2 regions of the Micromonospora cathayae genome follow, and region 2 is predicted to be linked to the other one. Evidence: predicted binding sites of a transcription regulator. Region 2 holds the regulator's gene; the other holds the start of a gene.
The links. Region 2 encodes HspR, which represses chaperone genes until heat shock. Its sites were predicted from a motif close to TTGAGTNNNNNNNACTCAA; they were not measured.
Positions count from the first base shown of each region.

Region 1: the regulator HspR is predicted to act here: its motif matches at 2,066-2,084, upstream of lon (endopeptidase La).

Region 1 is NZ_CP118615.1:4,808,961-4,813,874, reverse strand. Features, by position in the region: gene lon (endopeptidase La) at 1-2,042, opposite strand, end outside; gene PVK37_RS21545 (histone-like nucleoid-structuring protein Lsr2) at 2,489-2,836, shown strand; gene PVK37_RS21540 (hypothetical protein) at 3,100-4,239, opposite strand; gene PVK37_RS21535 (hypothetical protein) at 4,469-4,914, opposite strand, start outside.
Region 2 is NZ_CP118615.1:1,474,366-1,479,279, forward strand. Features, by position in the region: gene grpE (nucleotide exchange factor GrpE) at 1-334, shown strand, start outside; gene dnaJ (molecular chaperone DnaJ) at 440-1,618, shown strand; gene PVK37_RS06830 (heat shock protein transcriptional repressor HspR) at 1,724-2,158, shown strand; gene PVK37_RS06835 (hypothetical protein) at 3,062-3,493, opposite strand; gene PVK37_RS06840 (cation:proton antiporter) at 3,725-4,914, opposite strand, start outside.

The DNA of each region.
Region 1 (4,914 bases), 3.3 Mb from region 2:
GCCAGCGAGGCGAGCGCGGTGACCATGGTGATGCCGGCGCTCGGGCCGTCCTTGGGTACCGCGCCGGCCGGCACGTGCAGGTGGATCCGCCGTCCGGCGAGGGCGTTCGGGTCCAGCCCCAGTTTGCGGCCGTGCGAGCGCAGGTACGACAGCGCGATGTGCGCGGACTCCTTCATCACGTCGCCGAGCTGGCCGGTGAGGGTCAGCCCCGGCTCGCCGTCCATCGCCGTCGCCTCGACGAACAGCACGTCGCCGCCGGCCCCGGTGACCGCCAGGCCGGTCGCCACCCCCGGTACGGCGGTGCGTTCCGCCGACTCGGGCGTGAACCTCGGCCGGCCCAGGTAGCGGGCCAGGTCGTCGACGTCGACCCGGACCGGGGTCGGGTCGGTGGCGAGCGCCACGGCGACCTTGCGGAGGATCTTCGCCAGGGCCCGTTCGAGCTGCCGTACCCCGGCCTCCCGGGTGTGTTCGCCGGCGATCCGGGCCAGCGCGGCGTCGGTGACGGTCACCTCGTCGGCGGTGAGTCCGGCCCGGTCCCGTTGGCGCGGCCACAGGTGGTCCCGGCCGATGGCGACCTTCTCCTCCTCGGTGTAGCCGTCCAGGGTGACCAGTTCCATCCGGTCCAGCAGCGGTCCGGGGATGGTCTCCACCACGTTGGCGGTGGCCAGGAACAGCACGTCGGACAGGTCCAGGTCGACCTCGAGGTAGTGGTCCCGGAAGGTGTGGTTCTGCGCCGGGTCGAGCACCTCCAGCAGCGCGGCGGCCGGGTCGCCGGCGTACCCGACGCCGAGCTTGTCGACCTCGTCGAGCAGCACCACCGGGTTCATCGAGCCGGCCTCGCGCAGGGCGCGGACGATCCGGCCGGGCAGCGCGCCGACGTAGGTGCGGCGGTGGCCGCGGATCTCCGCCTCGTCGCGGACGCCACCGAGGGAGACCCGGACGAACGTCCGGCCCAGTGCGCGGGCCACCGACTCGCCGAGGCTGGTCTTGCCGACGCCGGGCGGGCCGGCGAGGGCGAGGACGGCACCGGAGCCGCGTCCGCCGACCGCGCCGAGGTTACGTTCGGCCCGGCGGTTGCGGACCGCCAGGTACTCCAGGATGCGGTCCTTGACGTCGGCCAGGCCGGCGTGGTCGGCGTCGAGCACCGCGCGGGCCGCCGCCAGGTCGGTGTTGTCCTCGGTACGGGTGCTCCACGGCATCTCCAGCACGGTGTCCAGCCAGGTACGGATCCAGCCCGCCTCCGGGGAGGCGTCGCTGGCCCGTTCCAGCCGGCCCACCTCGCGCAGCGCCGCCTCGCGGACCGGCTCCGGCAGGTCGGCGGCCTCGACGCGGGCCCGGTAGTCGGCGGAGCCGTCCGGCTCGTCCTCGCCGAGTTCCTTGCGGATCGCGGCGAGCTGCTGGCGGAGCAGGAACTCCCGCTGGGACTTCTCCAGCCCCTCCCGGACGTCGCTGTTGATGCGTTCGCTGACCTCCTGCTCGGCCAGGTGGTCCCGGACCCAGTTGACCAGGAGTTCGAGCCGGGCGGTGACGTCCGGGGCGGCGAGCAGTTGGGCTTTCTGACCCAGGGTGAGCCAGGAGACGTATCCGGCGGAGTCGGCCAGTTCGGAGAGGTCGGTCATCCGTTCGATCGCGTCGATGACCTGCCAGGCGCCGCGCTGCTGGAGGACGGACGTCATCAGGGCGCGGTACTCGCGGGCGAGGTCCCGGGCCCGGCCGGCCGGCTCGGGCTCGGGCAGTTCGGTCGCCTCGACCCAGAGGGCCGCTCCGGGACCGGGCACACCGGAACCGATCCGGGCGCGGGCCAGCCCCCGGATGACGGCGGCCGGTTCGCCGCTGGGCAGCCGACCGACCTTCTCGATGGTGGCGACCGCGCCGACGGGACCGTACTCGCCGTCGATGCGGGGCACGGCGAGCAGTTTCTGGTCGCCGGTGGCGCGGGCCGCGTCGACCGCGGCCTGGGTGGTCGGGTCGAGGGTCACCGGGATGACCATGCCGGGCAGCAGCACGGCGTCGGTCAGGGGAAGTACCGGAAGGGTTGCCATCGAACACCTGCCATCAGGTTGACTTGAGCGTGCCTGACTCAAGTCCCGGACGGGGCGCGTTGTTCCGGGCTGTGACCCAGGACACGTATACCACCCCGTCGGGTGCGGCCCGGCCGGCGTTCCCGCCGCACCGGCACCCGACGGAGTGACCGACACCGCGACAGGTGACGGGAGTGGCACGTTTTGCATAACGGGAACGTGAAGGGGATCACGTCTTCCTTGTTGCGTAAACTCCGGAGCACGAAGCGACCCGACGCCACCCACTCGCCGCGCTGGTCGGCCCACCTTCGGAGCATGGCCGTGACCGGCGATTTCCCGCCCGTGGGCGGATTCCGCCGCCCTCCGGCGCGCCGACACATTGCCGATCGCCGCGTATTGTTGCGGATTTGCGGTGCCATACGTCAAACTCTTAGCCACACCCCGCGCCACACAAGGAGTAATCGACGATGGCCAGGAAAGTAATCACAGTTCTCACGGACGACCTCGACGGCGGAAAGGCCGACCGGACGGTCGAGTTCGGGCTCGACGGCGTCATGTACACCATCGATGTGTCGGACGAAAACGCCGGGGTCCTCCGCAAGGCCCTGGACCCGTACATCAACGCTGGCCGGCGCATCGGTCGTGGCGTGGTCGAGAGCAACCGGGGGGCCCGTCGCCCCAGCCGTCCGGCAACCTCCGGAATGGATCGTGAGCAGAACCGGGCCATCCGCGAATGGGCCACCAAGAACGGCTACGAGATTTCCGAGCGCGGCCGCATCCCGGTGTCGGTCGTCGAGGCGTACAAGAACCGCTGACCAGCCTGCCGGGATTACCAACGGGAGCCCGCGCGTCACGCTGGGAAATCGGCCACGCCGGTCGGGCCACTCTTTACCCCCCACCACGGCCCGCACGCCTGCTTCCACGCCGCGCCCGGCGGCGACCACGGCCGAATCCGATGCTCGACGGGCTCCCCCGGTGGCCCGTCGGCACCGGGACCAGCGTCGGTGCGGATCCGCGCGGCGGTGGTCCGGTCGGGCCGCCGGGGAGCACGGCGACCCGACCGGGGCACGGGTGGTGTTCAGCGACCGACCCGGATCCGCACCACGTCGAACGCCGGGGTCTGGTTGGCCCGCTCCATCATCGGCAGCCGGTGCGATCCGTCACCGGCCCAGACCGCGCACTGGGCGATGCCCGCTTCCGGCAGGCCCGGCACCTGGATGGTGACCTCGTCCGGTTGGGCACCGCCGCCACCGTCCTCGGTCGCCACGAAGAACGCCGGTACGGCCGCCGGGTCCGGCGGCGTCCGGGTGCTGCCGAGCATCCGGCACGCGGTGTGGAAGTGGCCCCGGACCAGCCCCGCCTCGTTGAGCAGGGAACTCTCCACGTAGTAGCCGCCCTGCCCGGCGGCGAGGAACCGGTCCCGGACCAGGTTCCGGGTGGACACCCGCAGGCTGAACGCCTGGCCGGCGCGGACCCGGTCGGGGAACCGGGTGATCAGCAGCGACGGGTTGTCGGCCGCGCTGCCCACCTCACCGAACGCCGTGCTGACGCACCGCCGGCCGTTCTGGAAACCGTCGTGCGGCTGGAGCCGGCTGTCGTCGCAGTCGTCGGCGAGCACGTCCAGCCCGTTGTCGGTGCCCCCACCGTCGTCGCCGCTGCCGTTGTCGCCGCCGGTGCTGCCGTCACCGCCGGCCGTGGTGACCCGGCACTCGGCCAGCCGGTCCAGCCCCTCCGGCCGGGCGGCCTCCCGGGCGATGGCCAGGGCGATCCGGTCCAGGGTGGCCCGACGTTTGTCGGCCAGTGGCCGCAGGACGGCGTTCCGGACGAACTCCTCCCCCCGGTCGCCGTCGGCGGCCAGCCGCCGGTCCGCCTCGGCGATCTGCGTCTGGAGCAGGGCCAGGTTCCGGTCCACCTCGGCCCGTGCCCGCTCCGGCACCCCGGGCAGCTCGGCGGCCACGTCCGGGCAGCTCACCACGCGGGTCGAGGCGGTACCGCCGGACCGGCACTCCGGCACCGACATCTGGCCGTCCCCCCAGTGGCTGCGGACGTCCCGGCCGTTCTGCCGGGTCACCGTGGTCCCCCGGCCGTCCGGAGCGGTCGCGCCGGGAGCCGGGGGGACGCAGGCGGCCGAGGCGGCCGGGACGGTCCGGCGGTCCTCGGCCGACGAGATCTGGGTCACCGCGACGATGCCCCCGAACACCGCGAGCGTGCCGACCACCGCCACCACTCTCGTACTCCGTGCGCCGCCCGTCGACCGGCGCGCGCGTGTGAACCTGCGCATGGCTGGGTTCTCCCTTTCGGTCCACCGTGCCCCCGCCCACCACGGGCGAGCTGATCCTGTCCGTTCCCGCGTGAGTACGGACCCACGGCCCGGAAGGTTCAACGGCGGGTCGACGGTGCCGGGTGGGAACGGGCGGGGCCCGGTGGGAGAAGGTGACCGGGACCGGTCAGTCGAACGTGAGGTGGTCGAAGGGGAACCCGTCCGCCATCTCGTCCCGGCGGGCCCGTAACCGGTCGACGTCCCGGCCCAGCTCGGCGCGGGGCACCAGGGTCGGCTCCTCCGCGTCCAGCGTCCGTAGCCGCTCACCGACGGCGGCGGCGGCCAGGTCCTGGGCCAGCCGGGCCGGGTCGACCCCGCAGGAGAACCGCTGCTGTCGCAGCTGGACCCGCTCGACCAGGCAGTGGCCGGGGCGTACCTCCACCCAGCCCCACCCCTCGGCCGGGCCGTCGGTCCAGCGCACGTGCAGACCACGCAGGATCGGATCGACGAGCTGGCGGGCCACGTACGCCTCGACGGCGGCGGCGCGGGCGATCGCGCCCAGGTCGTTGACCTGACCGCGTCGACCGTCCGGGAGCCGTCCGATGATGTCCCGGAACCCGACCGGCGCCTCCG
Region 2 (4,914 bases):
GGACCGGGCCCTGGTCGGTGAGCAGGCGACCGGTGCGGTACTGACCGCACTGTTGCCGATCCTCGACGACCTGGACCGGGCCCGTGAGCACGGCGACCTGGTGGGCCCGTTCGGCAGCGTCGCCGAGCAGCTCACCACGGCACTGGGCAAGTTCGGTCTCACCGCCTTCGGTGAGCAGGGCGACCCCTTCGACCCGACCCGGCACGAGGCGGTCGCGCACCAGACCTCGGCCGAGGTCAGCGAGCCGACGTGCGTCCAGGTGATGCGCCGGGGCTACCAGCTCGGCGAGCGGCTGCTGCGGCCGGCGATGGTGGCCGTCGCCGACCCGGAGTAGCCGCCGACCCGGAACAGACGAGTGGACCCGTGACCGGGCCGTCCCGCCCACCTCGCACCGGTGGGCGGGACGCCCGGTGCACGTCGGTGGGAAGGGGGTGGACCGGTGAGTGCCAAGGACTGGATCGACAAGGACTTCTACGCGGTACTGGGGGTGGACAAGTCCGCCTCCGCTGACGAGGTCAAGAAGGCGTACCGGAAGCTGGCCCGGGAGTCGCACCCGGACCACAACCCGGACGACCCGAGGGCCGAGGAGCGGTTCAAGGCCGCCTCCGAGGCGTACAACGTCCTCTCCGACGACAAGCGGCGTCGGGAGTACGACGAGATGCGCTCCCTGTTCGGCTCGGGTGCCTTCCGCCGTAACGCGCGCGGTGGCGGGCAGCCGGGCGGCGTGCCGTTCGACGTCTCCGACCTGTTCGGTGGCGGCGGTGGCGGCGGCGGAAGGTTCGGGGGCAACGTCTCGGACCTCTTCGGCTCGATCTTCTCCGGCGGTGGGGCCGGCGGCCCGGGACGGGCCCGGGGCCCGGTCAAGGGCCGGGACGTCGAGGCCGAGGTGGCGCTGGACTTCACCGATGCGGTGCACGGGGTGACCCTGCCGCTGACGCTGCGGGCACCCGGCGTCTGCGACACCTGCCACGGCAACGGGGCCAAACCGGGCACCACCCCGGTGACCTGCCCGCACTGCCAGGGCTCCGGGACGACGACCCGTAACCAGGGGTCGTTCAGCTTCGCCGAACCGTGCCGCAACTGCCAGGGCGTCGGCACGGTCGTCGAGGAGAAGTGCCCGGAGTGCCGGGGCACCGGCGGCGTCACGAAGACCCGTACCCTCAACGTCCGATTTCCCGCCGGGGTGGCCGACGGCCAGCGGATCCGGCTGGCCGGGCGGGGTGAGCCGGGCGAGCGCGGCGGCCCGGCCGGCGACCTGTACGTGCACGTGAAGGTACGCCCGGACGAGCTGTTCGGGCGCTCCGGCGACGACCTGACCCTGACCGTGCCGATCACGTACCCGGAGGCGGTGCTCGGTACCGATCTGCGGGTACCCACCCTGGACGGCACGGTGACCCTGCGGGTGCCGCCGGGTACCCCGGCCGGCCGGGTGCTGCGGGCCCGGGGCAAGGGCGTGGTACGCCGGGACGGGCAGGCCGGCGACCTGCTGGTCACCCTGGACGTGGTGGTGCCGTCCCGGCTCTCCGACGAGGCCCGTCAGGCGTTGGAGACGTTCGCCGAGCACACGCCGCCGGCCGCCCGGGAACATCTCGACGCGCGGGTGCGTCGCTTCAACTGACAGACCGACGCGCGGCGACGCGCGTCCCAACCGACCCGGACGCTGATCCTCGGGCGCGGCCCGCGCGCCGGCGGTCACGGTGGAGTACTCGCGGAGGTGAGCGGGATGGCGGACGAGTTCGTCGGCTCGGGTGACCCTGCCTACGACGCCAAGGTGCTGATGATCTCGGTCGCGGCGCGGATGGCGGGGATGCATCCGCAGACGCTGCGCCAGTACGACCGGCTGGGGCTGGTGCAGGCCGGTCGGGCGGCCGGTGGTGGTCGCCGGTACAGCGTCCGGGACGTGGTGCTGCTGCGCGAGGTGCAGCGGCTCAGCCAGGACGACGGGGTGAACCTGGCCGGCATCAAGCGGATCATCGGCCTGGAGCAGCTCCTGGAGCAGGCGCAGGCCCGGCTCGCCGCCATGGAGGCGGAGCTGGACGCCGCGTACCGGCGGGTGGCCGAGTTGGAGGCGATGGTCCGTTTCCCGGGGCGGGACATCGTCCCGACCACCCGTACCTCCACCGCCCTGGTGGTCTGGCGGCCCCGCCGCGACCACTGACTCCCCCGCTGGGCCGTACCGGTGGCTCCCGGTACGGCCCGTACCCACTGACTTCCGGTACCGGGGAGGCGGCTCCCGGCGCCGGGCAGGTTCCGCCTCCCGGTATCGGGAAAGTGCCGCGCGGTCCGACCCGGTTGGTTAGCCTGGGCAAAAGGGTTGATTCGGGCGTATCGGAGACCAGTGGTGGCGGAGTCGGCGCGCAGGGTGGCCCAGCAGGCGGAGAACCGGTTGAACGAGGTGGCCGAGACCGTACGGGAGAAGTTCGACCGGATCACCGACCGCCGGTTCGCCGGCAAGCCCGGTCGAGCGGTCGACCGGAAACCCCACACCACCGGGCCCGACCAGGCCGGCGAGCCGGCTGCCTCCGGCCCCCGGGCCGCAGGGTCCGGGGCCGCAGGGTCCGGGGCCGCAGGGTCCGGGGCGGCGAAATCCGGAGCCTCCGGGCCGGCAAGCCCCGGAACGTCCGGACCGGGGGCCCGGAAGGACGCCCCGAAGCCCGCGCCGCCGAAGCCCGGCCCGCCGAAACCCGCACCGCCGAGAACCGACGGACGCCGGTCCGGTCCCGCCGCGAGCGGGCGCCCGGACGGGGGCGGTACCGGTCACCGGGGCACCCCGCCCGGCCGGTAGCCACCCGAAACCACGGCCGGTCGCCACAACCGTGGCCGGTCGGGGCACCACATCGCGGCCGTTCGGCGCGGGAGCGCGGACGGATGCCGTGCCGAGCCACGGGCCGGGAACCACGGGGGGTCCCGGCCCGTACCCCGGCACCGGTCCAGCCCGGTCGCCGCCCCGTCTGCTTCCCGGCCCCGTCTGCTTCCCGGCCCCGTCTGCTTCCCGGCTCTGCCCGGTCGCGGCCGACCCCCGTTCCGGCCCGGACTCGTCGCGGCCCGGCGTCGTGCCGGGTCAACCGATGCGGCGGTTCTCGCGGACCAGGCCGCCCTCGCACCAGTCGTGGTAGTCGAAGAGGTCCGGCCGTTCCAGCAGTACCCGGGTGTTGTACGCCCAGGTGCGGACCAGGTGGTCACCGGTGAGTTCGGCGTGCTCGACCAGCTTCCGCAGCCGACGTTTCGGGTGCGCCCGGAAGCCGGTCCGGATGCCGTCGGCGGCGTAGATGTAGAGGCAGTGCAGGGCGAACCGGCGGGCCGGGCAGGCCGTGTCCATGGCCAGCTCGAAGAGGGTGGTCACCAGGTGGTCGCCGGAGACGAGCAGGTCCCAGTCCTGCGGCATCGACGTCAGGGGCACCGAGTCCGGGTGGTACGCCCACGCCCGCAGCTCCGCCGGCGACGGATCCACCGGGTTGGCGAAGCCGCGGAACGTCGAATCGGGCACGTGCACCGGCACCTTCCGCTCGCGCCCGTGGGGCGTACCGGGCAGCCACTGGACCTGGCCTGCTGGGGCGACACGGTAGCGCGGTCGCGCAAAGCGGGGAAGCCCTGGCCGGAAGTCTTGCCCGGCCGCCCGCCGGGCCGGTCCACCCGTACCGGCGGGTCCGGTCCCGGCCGACGCGGACGCCGACCGGGACCGTGGCCTTCCTGGTGAACCTGGCCCGGCGCTGCACCGGTGGGCTCAGTCCGGGGTCGGTAGCGGTTCCATCCGTCGGGCCGCGGCGGCCCGACGGCGCAGCCACTGCTTGAACCAGCCGAAGTCGGGCAGTCGGGCCAGCATCGGCCCGGTCACCACGGTGATCAGCACGTACGCGGCGGCCAGCGCGGCCAGCGCCGGTTCGACCCGGCCGCTCGACACCGCGAGCCCGGCGATGACGATGGAGAACTCGCCCCGGGGCACCAGCGCCAGCCCGGCCCGCCACCGGCCCGGCTCGGCGATGCCGGCCCGGCGGGCGGCGAGGTACCCGGTGAGCACCTTGGTGCCCATGGTGACCACGGCCAGGGCGAGCGCCGGCAGCAGCACCGGGGGGATGTCCCGGGGGTCGGTGACCAGCCCGAAGAAGACGAAGAAGACCGCCGCGAAGAGGTCCCGCAGCGGGGTGAGCAGCTCGGTGGCGTGGTGTGCCACCGGCCCGGAGAGGGCGATGCCGACCAGGAACGCGCCGACCGCCGCCGACACCTGGAGCTTCGAGGCGACCCCGGCGACCAGCAGGGTCATCCCGAGGACGCCGAGCAGCAGCGCCTCCGGGTCCTTCGCGGACATCGCGGTGGAGATCAGGTGGCCGTACCGGATCGCTACAACCAGCACCAGCAGCACCGTACCGACCGCGATGACCAGCGCCTTCAGCCCGCCGAACAGCCCGACCCCGGCCAGCAGGGCGGTCACCAGCGGCAGGTAGAGCGCCATGGCCAGGTCTTCGATCACCAGCACCGAGAGGATCACCGGCGTCTCCCGGTTACCGACCCGGCCCAGGTCGCCGAGGACCTTGGCGATCACGCCGGACGAGGAGACCCAGGTGATGCCGGCGAGCACCACGGCGGCCGTCCAGTCCCAACCGAGGAGCAGCGCGAACGCCGCGCCGGGCAGGGCGTTCAGCACGCCGTCGATCAGCCCGGCCGGGGCTGCCGCGCGGAGGTTGCCGACCAGCTCGTTGGCCGAGTACTCCAGGCCGAGCATGACCAGCAGGAGGATGACGCCGATCTCCGCGCCGACGGCGAAGAACTCCTCGCTGGCGTGCATCTCCAGCAGCCCACCGTGTCCGACGGCGAGTCCGGCGAGCAGGTAGAGCGGGATCGGGGAGAGGCCGACCCGGCGGCTGAGCCGGCCGAGCAGGCCGAGCAGGAACAGCAGCGCGCCGACCTCGATGAGCA